4 regions of the Klebsiella sp. CSG-1 genome follow, and region 2 is predicted to be linked to each of the others. Evidence: predicted binding sites of a transcription regulator. Region 2 holds the regulator's gene; each other region holds the start of a gene.
What was found. The regulator Fur, encoded in region 2, represses iron uptake genes when iron is present. The targets are predictions, from matches to a motif close to ATAATAATGAGAACNACTATCAA.
Positions count from the first base shown of each region.

Region 1 (5,321 bases), on a different contig from region 2:
GTCGGCAACGAAGCGCGGCTGAATCAGCTGATGGCCTGGCTGGAAGATCACTTCGCCGAGGAGGTCTGTTGGGAGGAGGTGGCGGCTAAGTTTTCCCTGTCGCTGAGAACGTTACATCGCCAGTTGAAGCAACAGACCGGCCTGACGCCACAGCGCTACCTCAATCGGGTGCGACTGATGAAGGCGCGTCACCTGCTACGCCATAGCGATGAGAGCATCACGGATATCGCCTATCGCTGCGGTTTCGGCGACAGTAACCACTTTTCGACGCTTTTTCGCCGCGAGTTTTCCTGGTCGCCGCGCGATATTCGCCAGGGACGGGACGCCATTCTTCAGTAACGCGAGAGCAGTCAACGTTTTAGCGAGCAAAAACGCGAATAATAAACCGTTATTGGCGGTGGAGTTCTGGTAGTGGCTGGTCAGCTGATTCTGCGCAAAGATGAGTTTTTTGCCTCTCCTTCTCAGGCGGTAGCGGTTGCCGACCGTTATCCGCAAAATGTCTTCGCCGAGCATACCCACGAGTTCTGCGAACTGGTGCTGGTATGGCGGGGAAATGGCCTGCATGTCCTGAACGATCGCCCATGGCGCATTACCCGTGGCGATCTGTTTTATATTCGCGCCGAAGACAAACACTCCTACGCCTCGGTGAATGATTTAGTTCTGCAAAACGTCATCTATTGCCCGGATCGTCTGCGGCTTAACTTTGACTGGGCGACCCATATTCCCGGTTTGTTTGGGACGTCGTGGATGCCGCACTGGCGGATCGGCAGTTCTGGTATGGCCCAGGTTCGCCAGGTGATTACTCAGCTGGAGCAGGAGAGCGCCCGCGGCGATGCGCAGGCTAATAACATGGCCGAGCTGCTGTTTGCGCAGCTGGTATTGATTCTTCATCGCCACCGCTATGCGACCGATAACCGTGCGGCGACCCAAAGCGAAACGCTCCTTGATAAGCTGCTGACCGAACTGGCCGGCAGCCTGAACCGACCTTTTATTCTCGAGCTGTTTTGTGAGCGGGAAGGGTGCGGCGAGCGTGCGCTGCGTCAGCAGTTTCGCCAGCAGACCGGGATGACGATCAACCATTACCTGCGTCAGCTGCGTATCTGCCACGCGCAGTATTTATTGCAGCACACCGAGCGCTTGATTGGTGACATTGCGATGCAGTGCGGATTTGAAGACAGCAACTACTTTTCCGTCGTCTTTAATCGTGAAATTGGCATGACCCCTGGGCAGTGGCGGCAACGCAGTCGCGTTGCCGCATAGGGCGTTAGCTGGCCATTCCGAGGCCAACGATATTGGCGGCGATGATAATCACCACGCAGCCCAGACTTAACACGCTGACCGGACGACGCCCGGCGCTGTTCCACTCTTTCAGCACCAGCCCGACCAGCCCGCCGCACAGCACATAGAAGCTCATATGCAGCATCCAGCTCATGTAGTCATACTGCGCGGGAATACTGGCGTGGCCCCAGGCATAGAAGAAAAACTGGAGATACCACATCAGGCCGCCCAGCGCCGACAGCAGCACGTTGGCGACGATCAGCGGTTTTGCCCGCGAGAAGTCGGCTTTGATCGACAGGTGTTTGACTTTAGCCAGACGAATAAAGCAGAAGCCAAGGTTGACCAGCGCGCCGCCGCCCATAATCACCACATAGCTGGGCAACGCGGTATACAGCGGGTCAACCCCCAGCGCCGCCGCGGCATCATGCATGGGTCTGGCGGCGTTCATCGCAAAGGACATCCCGGCAGAAAAAATGCCGCACATCACCGCCAGCATCAGCCCTTTTTTCAGATTGAAGTCTTCGGCTTTAATGCCCATCTTGCGTTCTTTCAGCTGGCCGGCGCGGGTGACTATCGCCACGCCAATCACCGCAACCAGCACGCCGAGCAGCGTCATCTGGCCACCCTGGGTATGCAGCAGCACATCGATCTGCCCGTTGATAATCGGGGTCATCAGCGTACCGACAATCAGGGTGATCCCGATGGCAATACCGATCCCCATCGACATGCCGAGGTAGCGCATGGTCAGGCCGTAGTTAATATTGCCGATCCCCCACATCGCACCAAACAGAAACACCGGCAGCAGCGTGGAGGCGTTGAAGGAACGGTAATAGGCCCAGAAATCAGGCAGCAGCATCGCGCTGATAGCCCAGGGAAGAATCAGCCAGGAGACAATCCCGCCGATTGACCACATGGTTTCCCATGACCACTGTTTAACTTGTTTGAACGGGGCATAGAAACAGGCTGCACTGGCCGCACCTATCAAATGCCAAAAAATACCCATCGTAATCGCGTGATTCATTGATTTTATCCTCATCTATTTTTTTATCGGATAAATCTTCTTCCGACACGATGAGTGTAAAAATCGGTCAGTTTTCTCGCCTTCAGGCTGTTGCCATGTGACGCTGAACTCTGGCAACCAAAAACTTAATTACTTGTTCCAGCTCACAAAAATGCAGGTATACCCTGTGGTTATAACCTTATTAAAAATACGGCATTGATAAGCGTTTTCAATATCATTTAATTAACTATAATGAACCAACTGCTTACTCGGCATTAACACTTCCTGCCGCTTAACAATAATGGAGATGATTATGAGTTATACACTGCCAGCCCTGCCGTACGCTTATGACGCCCTGGAACCGCACTTTGATAAGCAGACGATGGAAATCCATCACACTAAACATCACCAGGCCTACGTTAACAACGCCAACGCTGCGCTGGAAAGCCTGCCGGAATTTGCTGACCTGTCTGCTGAAGAACTGATCGCTAAACTGGATCAGCTGCCGGCTGACAAAAAAACCGTACTGCGTAACAACGCGGGCGGCCACGCTAACCACAGCCTGTTCTGGAAAGGCCTGAAAACCGGTACTACCCTGCAGGGCGACCTGAAAGCCGCTATCGAACGTGATTTCGGTTCCGTTGATAACTTCAAAGCTGAGTTTGAAAAAGCAGCTGCGACCCGTTTCGGTTCTGGCTGGGCATGGCTGGTGCTGAAGGGCGACAAACTGGCCGTGGTTTCTACCGCTAACCAGGACTCCCCGCTGATGGGCGAAGCTATCTCCGGCGCTTCCGGCTTCCCGATTCTGGGCCTGGACGTTTGGGAACACGCTTACTACCTGAAATTCCAGAACCGTCGTCCGGACTACATCAAAGAGTTCTGGAACGTGGTTAACTGGGACGAAGCAGCAGCGCGTTTTGCCGCCAAAAAATAAGGTTGCATTGTGCTGAACGAGAAGCGAGTCTGATGACTCGCTTTTTTTATATCCGCAGCAAAGGAGCAGCGATGCACTATCCGGTGAATGTCTTTGTGGGCAAGGTAAAGGATTACGACGGCAGCCGTCCAAGCGCCATCGGTAAAATTCAGGTCGACGGTGAACTGACCCTCGGTGAACTGGGGCTGGAGGGCGATGAACAGGCGGAGAAGAAAATACATGGCGGGCCGGACCGCGCGCTGTGCCACTATCCCCGTGAACACTACGCCCATTGGGCTCTTGAACTTCCGCAGCAGGCGGATCTTTTCTGCGCCCCGGCGTTTGGCGAGAATCTCTCGACCGAAGGGCTAACGGAAAACGACGTCTGTATCGGCGACATCTTCCGCTGGGGAGAGGCGCTGATTCAGGTGACGCAGCCGCGTTCACCGTGCTTCAAGCTTAACTATCATTTTGCTGTCAGCGATATGGCGCAGCTCATGCAGAACAGCGGTAAAACCGGCTGGCTGTATCGGGTCGTGGCGGGCGGGCTGGTATCCGGCGATGCGCCGCTGGAGCTGGTTTCCCGACTCAGCGACGTGAGCGTCCATGAGGCGGGCGCCATTGCCTGGCATATGCCGTTCGATGACGAACAATACCATCGCCTGCTCTCGGCGGCGGGGCTGTCGGCGAGCTGGAGCCGTACCCTGCAGAAACGGCGTCTGAGCGGGCAGATCGAAGACAATTCGCGGAGATTGTGGGGGAAATAGTTCGCCGATATCGCCGGAGGCGCTGGCTGCGAATTATCCCGGAAGCGGCGCGCTGCGCCTGTCCGGGCTACCCGTCTGTGGACGGTTGTTGTAGCCCGGCGAAGCGCAGCATAAGCCGGAGAAGAGCGATCAGGTGCGCTTATACAGCGGCAGCCAGATGGTCAGCCGCAAACCGCCTAACGGGCTGTCATCGGCTTTGACCCAGCCGCGATGCTGCTGAATCGCGGCCTCGACAATCGCCAGCCCCAGACCGGTGCCGCCGGACTCGCGATCGCGCGCCTCGTCGGTACGGTAGAACGGACGGAAAATCTGCTCGCGATCCTCCGGACTGACGCCCGGACCATCATCATCGACGTTGACCGTGATGCCGTCTTTATCCACCGAAAAACTGACCGAAATTTTGGTGTGCGAGTAGCGCAGCGCGTTACGGACGATATTTTCCAGCGCGCTTTCCAGCGCATTAGGATTGCCGTACAGCGGCCAGGGGCCCGGCGGATACTCGACGGTGAAGGATTTTCCAACCTGCTCGGCTTCAAACGCCGCGTTATCCAGTACTTCGCCCCACAGCTGATTGGCTTTCACCGTTTCACTGACCAGCGCGTTATTCGCCTGATTGCGCGACATCACCAGCAGGTCGTTAATCATGCTGTCCAGTCGGTGGGCCTCGGTCTCAATACGCTCAAGCTCTTTGCTCTCGCCGCTGCGACGGCGCAGTAAGGCCGTGCCCAGCTGCAGGCGCGTGAGCGGCGTACGCAGCTCGTGGGAAATATCGGACAGCAGACGCTGCTGACCGGTCATCATGCGCTCCAGCGCCGTGACCATCTGGTTAAAACTGGCCCCGGCGGCTAAAAACTCCTGCGGGCCGGCTTCCAGTTCCGGATGTTGACGCAGGTTGCCTTGCGCGACCTCATCGGCGGCGTTTTTCAACTTGCGCGCCGGTTTGGCCAGACTCCAGGCCAGCCACAGCAGCAGCGGCGAACTGACCAGCATCGTGACGATAAGCAGAAGCAGCGGGCGGTCGAACAGCAGGTTGATAAAATCGGACTGGGAGGTGCTGGCAGGGCGGATCAGATAGAGCTGGTAATTATCTTCCCCATCCCTGACGGAAAACGGCCCGACCATTTCCAGACGGCCGTAGCGTTTTTTCTGCGGATGATCGGCATTATCGGCCTGGCCGATAAAGTTACGAATGATCTGCATTTCGTTGCGTTCTGCACCGATCACGCGGCCTTCGCTGGTGACCAGCAGTAAACGCTGTCCCGGCGGAGCCCACTTATCGATAGCGCGAAACAGCCGACGCCACCACATCAGGTCATTGGGGGGATCGGTCGCCAGTTCGGCCTCGACGTGCTGTTCAATCATG
Region 1 covers NZ_JBWNLD010000012.1:38,296-43,616, reverse strand. Annotated here, with positions in the region: gene rhaS (HTH-type transcriptional activator RhaS) at 1-339, shown strand, start outside; gene rhaR (HTH-type transcriptional activator RhaR) at 412-1,260, shown strand; gene rhaT (L-rhamnose/proton symporter RhaT) at 1,265-2,299, opposite strand; gene sodA (superoxide dismutase [Mn]) at 2,592-3,212, shown strand; gene yiiM (6-hydroxyaminopurine reductase) at 3,284-3,958, shown strand; gene cpxA (envelope stress sensor histidine kinase CpxA) at 4,088-5,321, opposite strand, start outside.
Region 1: sodA (superoxide dismutase [Mn]) is a predicted target of Fur. The motif match lies at 2,495-2,517, and genes of this name have one in related genera.

Region 2 (5,321 bases):
AAATTTTCAACGCCATCAATGCCGTCACCGACGCCGGCGCCGCGTCCCGTCAGCAGGCGGCCACGGTGATGCGCGAACATCTACAGGAAGAAGGCGTGATTCAGTTTCTGCTGAAATCCTTCGTTGATGGCCAGTGGCGCTTCAACGTGCCGGTGTTATGGGATCAATATCCGCACATCGTGGGCTGGCAAACGGTTCCTGCCTGGCCTCATCCAACCCTGTTCATCCCGGGAGGCAACTCCCCCTACGTCACCGATGACTATCGCGATACCCTGCTCGCCCAGTTCCCACAGGCGCGGGCGCACGTCATCGCCGGCGCCGGCCACTGGGTACATGCGGAGAAACCGGAAGCCGTCCTGCGCGCCATTCGTCGCTATCTGACCGCTTTGCAGGCTTAACTGGCTAAAAACTGCCCGACCGCGCTGCAGAATGCCCGCGGTCGTTGGCGCAGCGGTTCGCCTGATGTATTATGGCGCGCTATCTGTGTCGGCTATAGCCCGGCAACTTGTTTCCCCGAAGTCACTCTGAATCATGGCAAAAGAACAAACGGACCGTACGACATTAGATTTGTTCGCAACCGAGCGTCGCCCGGGTAGACCAAAGACCAATCCGCTTTCGCGCGATGAACAACTGCGCATAAATAAACGCAATCAGCTCAAACGCGATAAAGTTCGCGGCCTGAAGCGTGTGGAGTTAAAACTCAACGCTGAAGCGGTTGATGCGCTCAACGAACTGGCGGAAGCTCGCAATATGAACCGCAGCGATTTGATCGAAGAGATGCTGATGAACCAGCTGGCAACCCTGCACAGCCGGGATAAAGCCTGAAAATCCTCAAAAAAACACTTTCATGTAGCAGAGTGTGCAGTCGGGCGTGATTGCTGTTTCCGCGCCCTCTCCTGTTCTGCTATGATTGCCGTTATCTGCGGGCATTACGCCACTACCACATCATTAAGTTTCAAGAGGTTATTTTACTCATGGCAATCATCGGCATCTTTTTTGGCAGCGACACGGGCAACACCGAGAATATTGCAAAAATGATTCAGAAGCAGCTTGGTAAAGATGTTGCTGATGTTCACGACATTGCCAAGAGCAGCAAAGAAGATCTGGAAGCCTACGACATCCTGCTGCTCGGCATTCCGACCTGGTACTACGGTGAAGCTCAGTGCGACTGGGATGACTTTTTCCCGACGCTGGAAGAGGTCGACTTTAACGGTAAACTGGTTGCGCTGTTTGGCTGCGGCGATCAGGAAGACTACGCGGAATACTTCTGTGACGCGCTGGGCACCATCCGCGACATCATTGAACCGCGCGGCGCCACCATCGTTGGCCACTGGCCGACTGCGGGCTATCATTTTGAAGCTTCTAAAGGCCTGGCGGATGACGATCACTTCGTCGGTCTGGCTATCGATGAAGACCGCCAGCCGGAGCTGACCAACGAACGCGTGACTAAGTGGGTTAAGCAGGTCTCTGAAGAGCTGCATCTCGAAGAAATCAAAAACGCCTGATGATTGTGCGGCGTTACCGTTAAATTTCGCCGCATTAATAGATAGAAGCAATCAAACTAATAGCTACAAGTTTTTAACTTTTAATCACATATCTGTACAATGTCCTCTGATTTAACGAGGTCAGGTGACGCAGTTTGTAGCTGGGACCTCGTTTTTGACAGCATACAAGGCCCGATACTTGCAGTTTTCATTTAACGATGGCAGTTCTATAATGAGACGCATTGCATCGGGTGATTCTCTGTATTACTTCCGCTGATGGAAGTAGATCGTTTAGCAACAGGACAGATTCCGCATGACTGACAACAATACCGCATTAAAGAAGGCTGGCCTGAAAGTCACACTTCCACGATTAAAGATCCTGGAAGTCCTGCAGGAACCGGATAACCATCACGTCAGTGCGGAAGATTTATACAAGCGCCTGATCGACATGGGTGAAGAAATTGGTCTCGCTACTGTTTATCGCGTGCTGAACCAGTTTGATGATGCTGGCATTGTGACTCGTCACAACTTCGAAGGCGGTAAATCTGTTTTCGAACTGACCCAGCAGCACCATCACGATCACCTTATTTGCCTCGATTGTGGCAAAGTGATCGAATTCAGCGATGAGTCTATCGAAGCGCGTCAGCGTGAAATCGCCCACCGCCATGGCATCCGTCTGACCAACCACAGCCTGTATCTTTACGGCCACTGTGCGGAAGGCGACTGCCGCGAAGATGAACATGCACACGACGCGCTGGAAAAGTAATTTCCCACCGCGCGGACCGCAAAAAGCCAACCTGACGGTTGGCTTTTTTTATGTGCAAACGCCTACCCTTTTCTGCGCGCGGTATGCTCGTCGAGAGCACGAGTAAACTGTTCCTCATCCCACCGGTTTGCCAGCGCTTCCCGCACCAGAGTCTGTTGGGTTTTCGGGACCATTCCACCTAATGGCGGGTCGGTATCAAGATTGGTGGGGAATGAGTAGCCCCGGGCAGCCACGGCAATCAGCGCCTGAAAATCGCCCGCGCGATATTGTCCGTCCTGAAGCTGGGGATAGATTTTTTTCAACACCAGCTCATGGTTCACATCTTCCATCGGGACGCCGAACGCCGAGGAGATCTGCAAAAGATTAGCGGTGCGAACATGATCAGTCGTCGTGTTGTTCCCGGCGGCATGAAACAACGCCGGGTTAAAAAACAGCCCGTCGCCTTTTTGCAACGGCAACTGAACATAGTGCTGGTTAAAGTAGTCGACGAACTCCGGCTGGCGGTAGGCCATATAGCCGAGCTCATACTGATGCGAAAACGGCAGCAGGCGCGTAGGCCCTGACGCCAGCGGCATATCGCTGTGCGCAACCGCCCCTTGTAACGTCAAATACTGCGACAGAATCTGCGCAGGGATGGGAAACTCGGCAACAAACTCGCCCTGCTGAAAGCCGAGATGATAATCGCGATGGGGCTGCTGCGCTTCGCCGCCAGGGCGTACCTGGTTAACCTGAGCGGTCATTCGCCACGCAGGTCCCAACCACGCCTGACAAATTAACCCAAGCATTTCATTAGCATAGTAGTCGCAGAAGGTCTGCGGGCTACGCTCCGCCAGCTTTTGTAACGCATTCCAGATCCGGCCATTGTTCCCCGCGCGAGAAAAGTGGTCAGCCTGAACCCGGGTGCGAGACTCATCGGCCATGATGGTTTCAAACACCGCCGAAGCGCGGTCGATGACATCCATATCCTGATAAAGCCCGCGTACCACCAGCACGCCGGGACCGTAAGAGAGCCCCTGATGTAGCTCGCTTAATACCGCATGTTTATTGGTCGCCGCGACCTGCGCTAACACGTCATGGTCGTAAATCAGAACTTCCTCAGCGACTTCGCTGACCAGCGGATAGTCTTGTTTGTTCACCTGCTGCTGACAGAAGATGTTGAAATCCTCAACTGAGGCCCGATCGGGTCGGACAAAATATTGCGATGTCATGAGTAGCTCCACGGGGTAAGGGTGCCAGACGGCGGTTATTTTTTTGTTCAACGTCTCGAAAACGAACGTTGTTAAGAAATAACTTAGCAGCTAGACTCCACATCAAGAACCTCAAAAACACCTCATAAAAACCTCATGTGATCGATGGCAAAATTTACCCAAAAGCAGATAGCCGCTCAGTCAGGACTGAGTCTCGCCACGATCGACCGGGCGCTACATCATCGGGGGCAGGTACACCCGCAAACGCTGCATCGCATTCAGCAGGCTCTGGCCGATCTGGAACTGCTGCAAAAGTCCGGGCTCGCCCAGGGAAGAACGATCTATTTCGATGTCATCATGCATACCCCTGAACGCTTTAGCGAGCTGGTCAGGGAGGCGCTCAGCAGCCAGTTAGCCAGCTTTAACCCCTTTCGCATTCAGCTCCGCTTCCACTGTTACGAGGACATCAGCGAGCGAGAGATGAACGCGCTGCTGAAAAAATGCGCGCTCAGCAGCCACGGCGTGATTTTAAAGGCCATGAACTCCCCCTCGCTGGTTTCCACCATCGACGCTTTGCTCAAACGCCGCGTGCCGGTTGTCACCATCGTCACCGACATTCCGTCCAGCGCCCGTCTGCGCTACATCGGCATGGATAATGTTGATGCGGGCAAAGCCGCGGCATTTTTGATGTCAAAGTGGCTGGGCGCCGACAGCACTCAAATCGCCGCCGTCACCGGCAGCAATGATTTCATCGGAGAGCGGGAGCGTATTGCCGGATTTATCTCGGGAATTGAACAGTTTGCCCCGCGCAACAGCATCAATGTCGTCGCCGGCGGACTAGGCATTGACCATCAGATGTACGCCTGTCTGTGCCAGTACCTTGATGCTCATCCGCATACCGAAGCGGTCTATACCGTCGGCGGCGGTAACGCGGGGATTATCCGCGCCTTCGCCGAGAGAAACCGACGCATAAAGACCTTTATCGGCCATGATTTTGACCGGGAAAACCGGGCACTGATGCAGGCGGGGAAAATCGATGCGCTGATAGAACACAATCTGCAGCTGGATGCGCAGACCGCATTCCGCTCTTTGCTGGCCTTCCACGGTTTTATCCCTGAGGGCGACTCGCTCAAACCCTATTCACGGATCAACATCATCACCCGGTTCAATATGTATACCTGAAAGGAAGATGCGCAGTCGGTGAAGAGTGCGCATCCACATCGCCTCAGCGGTATGCTGGCGTGACCCACAGCGACCCCTGCTCATGGCTGTCGACAACCGCCTCGACAAACGCCACGCCTTTAAGACCATCATACACCTGCGGTACCGCGGCCCCCGTCAGGCTGAGCGCCTGCTGCGCCTCACGGCTATGCAAGGCTGCGGCGAAGCCGCTGTAGAGGTTGCTGAACGCCTCGATATAGCCTTCAGGATGGCCCGGCGGCGTGCGGGTACGCGCTTGCGTGAGCGCATCCAGATCCGCGCGCCCGCGCTTAATGATTTGCGTCACCCCTTCTAACGGAGTGAAAACCAGTTCGTTGGGCTGCTCCTGGGACCAGATCAAACTGCCTTTTTCGCCAAATACCCGCAGACGCAGCGCGTTGGCGCAGCCGATCGCCACCTGCGAAGACCACAGCATTCCACGCGCGCCGCCTTCATAGCGGATCAGCACATGGGCATTATCATCCAGAGCACGGCCTTCAACGAAAGTGGCTAAGTCAGCCAGCACGCTCTGCGCCTTCAACCCTGTGACATAGCCCGCCAGATGATAGGCGTGGGTACCGATATCGCCAATCGATCCGCCGCGGCCGTTTTTCAGCGGATCGACCCGCCAGGCCGCCTGCGGGTTATTCTTCAGTTCCACGCCGGTGGCCATCCACTCCAGCG
Region 2 covers NZ_JBWNLD010000001.1:316,435-321,755, forward strand. Annotated here, with positions in the region: gene ybfF (esterase) at 1-398, shown strand, start outside; gene ybfE (LexA regulated protein) at 532-825, shown strand; gene fldA (flavodoxin FldA) at 975-1,505, shown strand; gene fur (ferric iron uptake transcriptional regulator) at 1,798-2,250, shown strand; gene AC007G_RS01595 (phytanoyl-CoA dioxygenase family protein) at 2,313-3,458, opposite strand; gene AC007G_RS01600 (substrate-binding domain-containing protein) at 3,603-4,619, shown strand; gene AC007G_RS01605 (Gfo/Idh/MocA family protein) at 4,663-5,321, opposite strand, start outside.

Region 3 (5,321 bases), on a different contig from region 2:
CATTATGGCGAAACAATGGAGAAAAAATGGATGTTATTGGCTGGAGAAAAAAATAAAATTTAACGGAACTTCGTTCTAATAAGTCAGTCTGAGCAGCAACCTGACAACCGAATGAAAGCGCACAATGACTTTAAGGTATAAAACAAAAAGCCCCCTTTCTAATGGGGTGAAAGGGGGAATGATCTTGTCAGGAATGATGCTCTCTGGGATAAACCAGGAACACCGGCAATTTACCCTGAAATACCGAACTTAAAATGAAGAGATATTGAATAAATTATGCAGTAACGACCCGTAATACCCGCAAGGGTTCCGGGCGTTAATTTGTATGAATTCTTCATCTTTTCCTCAAAATAGCAGAATAGAGTATGAGAGGCTTATGGGAACATCAAAGCACATCAAGCGTTATATCGCAAAAGTAAAGTAGTGGCGCCTTACCATGGAGGGTGAGGCATTTACCTGGCCGCCTGCAGCCCTCCCGCCACACGATGGAAAGGCCCGGTCCTGGAATGAGCATGAATCATGCGTAGAAATGAGATCCAGCAGTCCGTTCTCAACGAACTGGTACGCTGGATAAAAAACAACCTCGAGAAAAAACTCACGGTCAATGCACTCAGCGTGTTTTCCGGGTATTCCGAGTGGCACCTCTTTCGTCTGTTCCGTCATCATTTTAATATGTCGCCGATGGAATATATCAGGCAACAGCGTATGTCGCTATGTCGTGATTTATTACAGATGCAACCGGCTTTCCGTATCGTCGATATTTGCATTATGGCCGGATATGAAGATATCAGTGCATTTAACCGGACATTTAAGAGGTATTATTCTCTCACCCCCACGCAGTTTCGCCAGCGTATTAATGAACAATCCGGATAATCCTTGCTGAAGTTAAAAATAAAAGGCCGGGAACAGACTTATGTTCCCGGCCAGGCAGAACAGGATCAGAAATGCGTATTTACGCTGACATAGAAGGTCCGCCCTGACTCATTATAGGTCTCCGCACCGGCACCGTATAAATAGGCGCCGGTGGTCGCGTTCCCGGTCGTTTGGGCATTTCCAGCACGGTAGTGGCGTATATCAAAGAGGTTATCCACGCCGCTGGTCAGGCTGAGATTTTTGTTCACATCCCAGGTCGCGCTCAGCCCGACGATGCTGTACGGACTCACTTCGTTCAGCTCACTACCGGATACCGCCTCGCCTTTGTAATTGAAACGCTTAGGTTTCTGCCGCCCGTACCAGGTAAAGGTGCTTTGCAACGAGAGATCGTCGCGGACCTGCCAGCCGAGCGTAGAGTTAAGGGTAAACTGCGGAATCACCGACAGGCGATCGCCGGTCGTCTTGTTCTTACTTTGCAACATCCAGGTCAGGTTATTACTCCAGTTGACCGTTTCACTCACCGGCAGGTTAAGCGAACCTTCCAGCCCCTCCACCAGCGCTTTGGGGACGTTCTCCCACTGATAAATATTCGTGGTTCCATTGCTTGCCGTACCGACAGCTGAATACCCGGACTCAATTTTATTGCGGTAGTCGTTACGGAACCAGGTTATCCCCGCCTGATAGCCTTCGTGCTTGTATTCCAGACCAATCTCTTTGTTAACGCTGGTTTCCGCCTTCAGGTCGCTATTTCCCATCAGATAACAGGCCGAACTGCTGGCGTAGCACCCCTGGCCGTTACTGTAGAGAATATAGTTGGGGTTGAGCTGATAGAGGTTCGGCGCTTTATAGGCGCGGGCAATGCCTAGCTTCAGGGTCCAGTCGTCGCTCAGTCCCTGCGACAGGTTCAGCGACGGACTCCAGTTATTACCGACGATGCTGTGATGGTCAAAACGCAGGGCCGGCGTCAGCATCGTACTATCGGTTAGCGCGATATTATCTTCGGTAAACAGCGAGAAAATTTCGGCGCTGCTGTAAGGCGTGCGGCCGGAGGTCGAAATACCGTCAATCGAGCCGTAAGAGAGTGCCTGGGTGGTCGACACGCCATCTTTCATCCGCTGCTGATTCCACTCGGTGCCCAACGTCAGGTTCTGCTCAACGCCCAGCGTAAACGGGATATTGACCTCGCTGTGCAGCAGAACGTCCGCCAGATCGATATCCGAGAATTCGCTGCTGGAGAAGATGCCCTCGGTCCCGCCGGCCAGACCTTCATTCATACGGGAGTTACGGGTATGTTCATACTGCGCATAGCTGTTGCTGGTGACACCGTTGTCCCAGCCTCCGGTCCAGGTCAGGCCGTAGGTCTGACGGTAAATTCGGTTGGTCTCTTTACCATACATGCTTTTCACGAGCGTACTGGTATTGGTGTTCTGGGTATCGCCAGCGTAGAGGTTGCCCTGGCGGCTATAGCCAGTTTCAAACTCCAGCGCCTGCATGGGAGCAAATTCCCAGCGCAGCTTACCGTGGATATCTTTGTTCACCACCCCTTCACGCCCGGCCGGATAAGATCCGGCATAGCTGCCGGTCCGCTCCGCCTCGTGGCCGGCGTTAATATCCTGGGCATCAGCCTGGGTTTTACTCAGGTTGCCCCATAAATTAAAACTCACGCTGTCCGACATCGGCCCCTCAAGGCTGAAGTTCGTCCGCTTCGTCGCCCCCTCTTTTCGGTGCTGCGGCGCGTTCATGTAGGTATTCCAGGAGCCGTGCCATTCGTTATTCACAGGCTTAGTGATGATATTCACGACGCCACCCATTGCGCCGTTGCCATAGCGCGCCGCCGCAGGGCCGCGAATCACATCAATGTGGTCGATCATCTCCGCAGGAACCCAACCGGTGTCGCCACGCGTATCGCGATCGCCGCGCCAGCCATAGCGTACCGAATTGCGACTGGTCACCGGCTTTCCATCGATCAGAATCAGCGTATTCTCTGGCCCCATACCGCGGATATCAATTTGCCGGTTATTCCCGCGCTGGCCGCTGGTCGAGTTGCCAGTCAGGTTCACCCCCGGCTGAGTGCGAATCAGTTCTGAGATATCGCGTGCCGGCGGATGTTTGCGAATTTCGTCAGCCGTGAGCGTTGATACGCCCGGCGCCTGTAAGGTCTGTCTGGCAGCAGTCACTACCATCGTCTCTTCGGTTTTGGCCGCAGCGGTATCGGCGTCCTTTGCCTCTTCCGGTTTGCTGATGTCGGCGGCCTGCGCGGGTAGCACCGCGCCCCAGATAGCCAGATGAATCAGCGCGGCCAGCGAGTAGTGTGAGTTTCGTTTCATGGAGTATGCCCTGTTTTCTTTTTTTGCTGTCGGGCGCGCCTCCTTCATCCTTAGATAAACAGCGGCAATCATTTCCATGCGAACAACTTAGTGCCTGGTTTTGGCATAGCAAGGCCCTCCCGGAAAATGAACGGGATATAAATAGCCTGTGGCCAAAATATAAAGTCTCACCCTGTCAAAAATGAAAAATACGCGTCAGCACTATTCTTAGATAGCGTTTTTCGATCAGCCTTAGAGATGATTATTGTGCGTTATCACGTTATTAGAAATGAGATTCATTATCAAGTTGATAATGTAAAATAGCGGAAACAGATTAAAATACAACAAATAAAACAACGGGATAAATAACAAATAATATTCTCAAGTCACTCAAATAATTAATACCAACACTTACAACAACATAAAAAAAACATTATTCAATCATATTATCTCCATAATCATTTGTGGCCGCTCATTCCTTTATCACAATAAAATGAATGCCCCAAAACAGAGAGCCTGGTTAGCCCGGCAATATGCCTGCCAGAATCGAGGCAGATAGCCTCTCTTTTGGCAGCACAAAAAGTGGCTCTCGCCTCTGACACAACCGGCGATGTTTCCCCGCGCAGTCGGGCAAACGAACAGGCTAACCCCCCCAGAGTTGACTAAAATATAGGGATGCACCTGCGGAGCTTCTCTCCATGAACATCCTCTCATTTCAACGACCCGCTATCGCCAGCTTTGCCTGCCTTGTTGCCCTGCTGTTTGCCGGTTCCGTTTATGCGGCAGTCGGGGAAAAGCAACCTCCGCCTCAGGAAAAACGACAGGCGCTGGAACTCAATACGCAAGAGATGCAGAAGCCCTGGCAAGGCGATCTCCCCGGTATGCTCGACAGACGCGTCATCAGAGTCTTAACCACCTACAGCAAGACCTTTTTCTTTATCGACAAAGGTACCCAGCGCGGGGCAACGCATGACATCTTCATTGAGTACGAACGCAACCTTAATCAACAGTTGATGAAGGAGAAAAAGCTCAAACATCGCCATCTGAAGGTACGGATAGTTTTCGTCCCGGTGGCCCGTGACCAGCTCTTCAGCGCACTCGTTGCCGGCAAAGGAGATATCGTCGCCGCAAATCTTACGATTACCGAGGATCGTCAGCAGCAGGCTGACTTCACGATACCGCTCTATTCCAATGTTCAGGAGCTTCTGCTCTCCGGTCCTGGTTCACCGGAAGTCGCCAACCTGGAACAACTTTCTGGCAAAGAGGTATTTGTTCGCCAGTCATCAAGCTATTACCAAAGCCTGGTCGCCCTGAATGCGCATTTTGCGAAAGAATCTCGTCCGCCGGTTATTATCGAAGCCGCTCCGGAATCACTCGAAGATGAGGACCTGATAGAAATGCTCAGCGCCGGCCTTATTCCGTTGACCGTCGTCGATCGTCATAAAGCGCTATTCTGGAAACAAGTTTTCCCCAAAATTGAAGTCCATCAGGATATTGTCCTGCGTAAAGATGCCAGCATCGGCTGGGCGGTACGTAAGAACAGTCCGCAGCTTCTCGCCTCGCTAAACCGCTTTGTGAAGGCTAACGGCCAGGGCAGTAAGCTGGGAAATACCATCCTGTTGCGCTATCTGAAGAACGCGAAGTATGTCAAAAATGCCGCCGCGCAGAAGGAACGGCGAAAATTTCTGGCGATGGTGGATATCTTCCGTAAATACGGCGCTCGGTATGACGTTGACTGGCTGTTAATGGCGGCCCAGGGTTATCAGGAATCACGCCTCAATCAGTCGGTTCGTAGCCACGTGGGCGCCATCGGCGTTATGCAGGTGATGCCGCGGACGGGCAAAGAGCTGAAGGTCGGAGATATCAGCAAGCTGGATCCGAATATCCATGCCGGGGTGAAATATATGCGCTGGATGATCGACCATTACTATGGCGATGAGCCGATGACCCGGCTCGACAAAGCGCTCTTTTCCTTCGCCTCCTATAACGCCGGGCCCGCCCGTATCGCCCGCCTGCGGACAGAAACCAGCAAGCGCGGTTTTAACCCTGATATCTGGTTTGGCAATGTGGAGTATCTGGCCGCTGAGAAGATCGGTTCCGAGACCGTCACCTACGTCAGCAATATCTATAAGTACTACATTG
Region 3 covers NZ_JBWNLD010000007.1:58,276-63,596, reverse strand. Annotated here, with positions in the region: gene AC007G_RS17605 (helix-turn-helix transcriptional regulator) at 520-873, shown strand; gene AC007G_RS17600 (TonB-dependent siderophore receptor) at 939-3,200, opposite strand; gene AC007G_RS17595 (MltF family protein) at 3,878-5,321, shown strand, end outside.
Region 3: AC007G_RS17600 (TonB-dependent siderophore receptor) is a predicted target of Fur. The motif match lies at 3,463-3,485, and genes of this name have one in related genera.

Region 4 (5,321 bases), on a different contig from region 2:
AGGGCCTGCCAGTCGATGTGCGGCAGCAGGCGGCTGGCGCCGTAGCCGCCGCGTACCGCCATCACGATGCGGTTAGCGCCGTCGAGGGTCGCCAGTTGGTTAATGTCGTTCAGGCGCTCATGCTCAGTTCCGGCAAACCGCTGCTGGCGGCGAGGGATGACCTCCTGGTGCAGGACCTGATGCCCGGCTTCCTGCAGACGTTGAACGCCGCGGTATGCTGCCTCCTGGTTGAGGCAGTAACCTGAGGGGGCGACCAGATAAAACTGAGACATGACAATTCCTTGCTAAGAATGAAAGGGTTATCATGCCGCCTGGAGCGATTATTGTCATCTCCAGGCGGCAAACTTCAGCCAATAAGGATAGATGTGTGAAATTGAGATGGTATGTTTTTATCGTTGTATTGTTGGCCGGTTGTAGCTCAAAACAGGATTACCGTAACCCGCCGTGGAACGCTGAAGTTCCGGTTAAGCGGGCGATGCAGTGGATGCCGATCAGTGAAAAAGCCGGCGCGGCGTGGGGCGTTGACCCGCAGCTGGTGACGGCGATTATCGCCATTGAATCCGGTGGCAACCCGACGGTTATCAGCAAATCCGGAGCAGTAGGCCTGATGCAGCTGAAGCCTTCCACTTCCGGGCGCGATGTCTACCGGCGCATGGGCTGGCGCGGCGAGCCGTCGGTCAGCGAGCTGAAAAACCCCGAACGTAATATCTCGATGGGCGCGGCCTATCTGAGTATCCTTGAGAATGGCCCGCTTGCCGGGATTAAAGATCCGCAGGTGATGCGCTATGCGGTGGTGGTCTCCTACGCCAATGGCGCCGGGGCGCTCCTGCGTACCTTCTCCTCGAATCGTCAGGATGCGATTGACGAGATTAACGATTTGGATGCCGATGAGTTCTTTGAGCACGTGGTGAAAAAACATCCGGCTCCGCAGGCTCCGCGCTATATCTGGAAGCTGCAGCAGGCGCTGGACGCCATGTAGCCGCCTGCGCTCGCGCTGCGCTTCACGGGGCGACACGTCGGGTGTCATCCGTAGAGCACAGCGCGAGCGGAATGTTTTTCAGACAATCCTTAGAAGTCGTAGCCGACGGTAGCGGTCACGCTGCGTTCGGCTCCCCAGTAGCAGTTGCCGGTTCCGTAGCAGCCGGAGAGATACTCCCGGTCGCTGAGGTTATTGGCGTTAACCTGCACAAAAGCCCCTTTCAACGACGGCGACCAGACGCCGAGATCGGCGCGCACCATCGCATCCAGTAAGGTGACCGACGGCAGGCGTTCGGTATTAGCGTCATCCGCCCACTGTTTCCCGATATAGCGTACGCCAGCCCCGGCGCTGATCCCCGCCGGGAACTGATAGCGCGCCCAGAAAGAGGCCATCTGATCCGGCGTCAGCTGCGGCGTATTGTCGCTCGTCCCATCTTTGGTGTCCTGGAAGCGCAGGCGGTTCCAGGTGTAGGAGGCGAGGGTGCTCAGCTCAGGCGTAATCTGGTTGCGCATCTCCAGCTCCACGCCCTGAGAGTGAACTTTTCCTGCTGGAATAAAGGTCGCGGTGGCGATGTTTGGATCGCGCGTCGCCACATCTTTTTGCGTTAAATCGTAGACCGCGATGCTGTACATATCGGCGGAGCCCGGCGGCTGGAACTTCAGCCCCGCTTCCAGCTGTTCTGCAGTGGTGGGTTTCAGCAGGGTACCGTCGGCGCCCGGCAGCATCGCAGGGGTAATCGCCTGGCTATAGCTCAGATACGGCGAGAGGCCGTTTTCCAGGGCATACAGCAGCGATGCCCGGCCGCTGATATGGTCATCGGAGCGGCGGCTGGAGGTGCCGAAGGTATCGCTGACCTGCTGCGAAACAATACGGTCGTAACGCCCGGACACATCCAGATGCCAGCGCGCCCAGACCATTTCGTCCTGCAGATAGATCCCGGTCTGGTAATAGCGGCGGTTGTTGTTATCGCTGTAGGTCACGGTATGTCCGGTCTGCGCGCTATAGCCGCTGAACGGATCGAGAGGCGACGCGCTGCCGGCACCGGTCCACAGATCGTTGCGGAAACGGTGATATTCTCCACCGAGAATCAGCGTATGGGCCAGTTCGCCGGTGGTGAAATCGGCGCGCAGGCGGTTATCGGTTGACCAGGCATCCAGCGAACCGCGCGAGCCGCTGTAGCCGCGCGCCAGACTATCGCTGTCATCAATCCAGCCGACCTGATACACCTGATCCAGCGATACGTTGGTGTGGGTATAGCTTCCGGCGGAGTAGGCCGACCAGACGTCATTGAACTGGTGAGTGAACTCGTAGCTGTAGATCTGCTCGCGGCGCTGATACCCGTCTGACGGATCGCCTTCGTTGGTGCTGGTGGAGAGCTTACGCCCGTTGTGGGCATAGCGGGTGCCTTCCAGCGGCAGCGAACCGTGATAGCCGCCTGACGGATCTTTTTGCAGGTAGGCGCGCAGCAGCAGCGAGGTGTCAGTATCCGGTTGCCAGAGCAGGGAAGGCGAAATAGCGTAGCGTTCTTCGCGGGTGTTATCGTACTGAGTATCGCTGGTGCGCGTCATGCCGATAATCCGGTAAGCCCATTGATCGTTGAGGGCATCGGTATAATCGAAGGCGGCCCCTTTGGTATTCTGCGTCCCGCCGCTGAGGCGGAAATGGCCTTCCGAGGTAAACTGCGGACGTTTGGAGGTCAGATTCACCACCCCGCCCGGCACGCTCTGACCGTACAGCGCCGAAGAGGGGCCGCGGATGACGTCAACCCGTTCAACAAACCACGGATCGATTTGCAGGACGTTGTGGCTACCGCCGTCGCTCATCAGGCGCATGCCGTCGAGAAACAGGTTATCAACATCACCGCCGTGGTAGCCGCGTAGCGATACCGTATCAAAGCGGGTTGCGCCGCCGCCGAAGCTGGAGTAAACCCCCGGAGTGTATTCCAGCGCCTGGCTGATGGTATTGGCTCCCTGATCATCCATCTGTTGACGGGTGATGACGGAGACCGATTGCGCGGTGGTAATCAACGGCTGATCGGTTTTGGTCGCGCCGGCCGAGGTTTTGGCGCTATAGCCCTGCGTTGGCGAGATGGCAGAGTCGATGGGTTGCGCGGTGACGATAACCGTCTCTTCCGCCAGGCTGGCAAACGGGAAGACGCTGGCCAGCGCGTACAGCAGCGCCGGGCGTTTGAAGATGACGCGAGCGGTCATGACATAATCCTGAGTTGACGTAGCCTGGTACTCCTGTACGCCACCACGCATAAAAAACGAAAGTGTCATCTTTCGTAAAAAAGTAATGCGAATTATTATCGTTTGCTTTCTCGCGATCAAGCGCGTTTTTGTCGCGCTCGCTGGCAAAGACCGCGATAAATATCAGGATGTTGCTGCGTAAGGGGCGCGTCATGCGCCCGAAGGGGGAGAGAGGGAAACCCGCTACCTACTAATTCAGGTGGGGGATAACGCGTTCAGCGACGGCAATTCCAGCCGATCAGCGCCCAGTCCCGGGCGTCAACCTGAATTGTCTCCGGGTTTTGCTGCGGATACCAGCGGGCGAGACGTTCCCGCTCGGCCGGGCTGAGTGCGCCGAACGCCGCCACGACGTTGCGCTCAAACAGCGGATAGCTGCTGTTATCCTGAGTGTCGCCATAAATAAAGTCGACGCTGGCATTAATCCCCATTTGATACAACACGTTCACGGCATACATATAGTTCGGCAGCGCCGCGCCGTCTCGTCCCAGCACGCGCAGGATCGTCGGTGAGGCAAACCCCGGGTTAACCAAATGGGTGGTGTAGACCCGCAGCTGCGCCTGACGATCGAGCTTCGTCATCGCATCGCGCAAATCGGCCACCAGGGTGGAACGGGAGGCGATGGCGATATCGCAGCGCGGTAGCCCCTCCCAGCTCTCTTCCCACGCCCGCTGGCGCCAGACCGCGTGGCGAACGCCTTGCGCCGTAGCCCGACGGGCGGCGACCTCCAGCATCCCCTGACTGTAATCGACGCCGCAGATCTCTTTGAGCTGGCTGGCCAGCGCCAGCGAGACGGTACCCGGCCCACAGCCCATATCAAACAGGCTGCTGGCGCCGTGCAAATCGATTTTTGCCAGCAGCTGCTGCAGATAGCTGTCGATGACCGGGGCGTCGCCGATGGCGATGTTTTCCGCCCGGGCATCCCAGTGGGCGGGCGGTTTCTCTTTCCGTCCTGCCAGAGCGAGCTGTTGTTGGTAGAGGCGGGCAAAATCGATATCGTCAATCAACATAAGAGTCTTCCATCAAGGCGGGTGACCTGAAAACAGCAGACTAACGCGATTGCGAGCCGCGCGGGAGAAAAAAACGCGGCGGTGAGCCCGCCGCGTACGAGGTTTACGGCGCCGGTTTTTTATCCGGTTCGGCGAGCGCATCGTTGGCGGCCGGCTGGGTGCTGACGGCCGCAGCGGATTTTTCCACATTCCCGACCGGGCGCGAGGCCGGCAGTGAATCGCACGGTTTCTCTTTCGGGCAGACCAGATCCAGCATTTTCAGCGTCACGCCGTTGGTCCAGCCGAAACCATCCTGCAGCGGATATTCACCGCCGCCACCGCCGGTGCCCGTCGAGCTGACATCATACTTTTCGACCAGCTTTTGTTGACTGTCGTAGGTATGCTGGACATTGCTGAGGAAGCGCCAGCTCACCTCCATCGCAATTTTCTGCTGGTCGTAGTTTTGTAGCCCCTGGGCGGCAACCCACTGCAGCGGCGCCCAGCCGTTCGGTGCATCCCACTGCTGACCGCTGTTCACGGTGGTCGTGGTTAAGCCACCGGGTTTCAGCAGCTGCGATTCTGCCGCCGCAGCGACCTTCGCCGCTCGCTCGCGGGAAGCGGCGTTTACGTACAGCGGGAACAGGGCCGCGGCGGTGAGCTGATTACGGACCTTATGGGTCTTGAGGTCATAATCGGCGTACCAGCCCGCTTTATCGTTCCACAGATATTTCTCCAGCGCCTTCTGGCGGTCGTTGGCCAGGGCATCGTACTGCGCCGCTTTGGCGCTGTCGCCGGCGGCCTTGCTGGCATGCGAGAGGGTCTTCTCCATGTGGAACATCAGCGCGTTGAGATCGACCGGCACGATGCTGGTGGTGCGGATGGTCCCCAGTTTTTTCGGGTCATCCATCCAGCGCGAGCTGAAATCCCAGCCCGAGGCGGCGGCAGAACGCAGGTCGCGATAGATCTCGGTCGCCGGGCGATTCGGGTTGTTTTTCGCGGTGGTGACATCATCGAGCCACGATTCCGGACGCGGGGTATCGTTATCATCCCAGTAGCGGTTCAGCAGCGCGCCATCCTCCATTCGCACCACCCGCTGGTTGGCTTTTC
Region 4 covers NZ_JBWNLD010000008.1:152,839-158,159, reverse strand. Annotated here, with positions in the region: gene ldcA (muramoyltetrapeptide carboxypeptidase) at 1-272, opposite strand, end outside; gene emtA (membrane-bound lytic murein transglycosylase EmtA) at 368-979, shown strand; gene AC007G_RS19505 (TonB-dependent siderophore receptor) at 1,069-3,189, opposite strand; gene AC007G_RS19500 (methyltransferase domain-containing protein) at 3,444-4,235, opposite strand; gene AC007G_RS19495 (alpha,alpha-trehalase) at 4,339-5,321, opposite strand, start outside.
Region 4: AC007G_RS19505 (TonB-dependent siderophore receptor) is a predicted target of Fur. The motif match lies at 3,269-3,291, and genes of this name have one in related genera.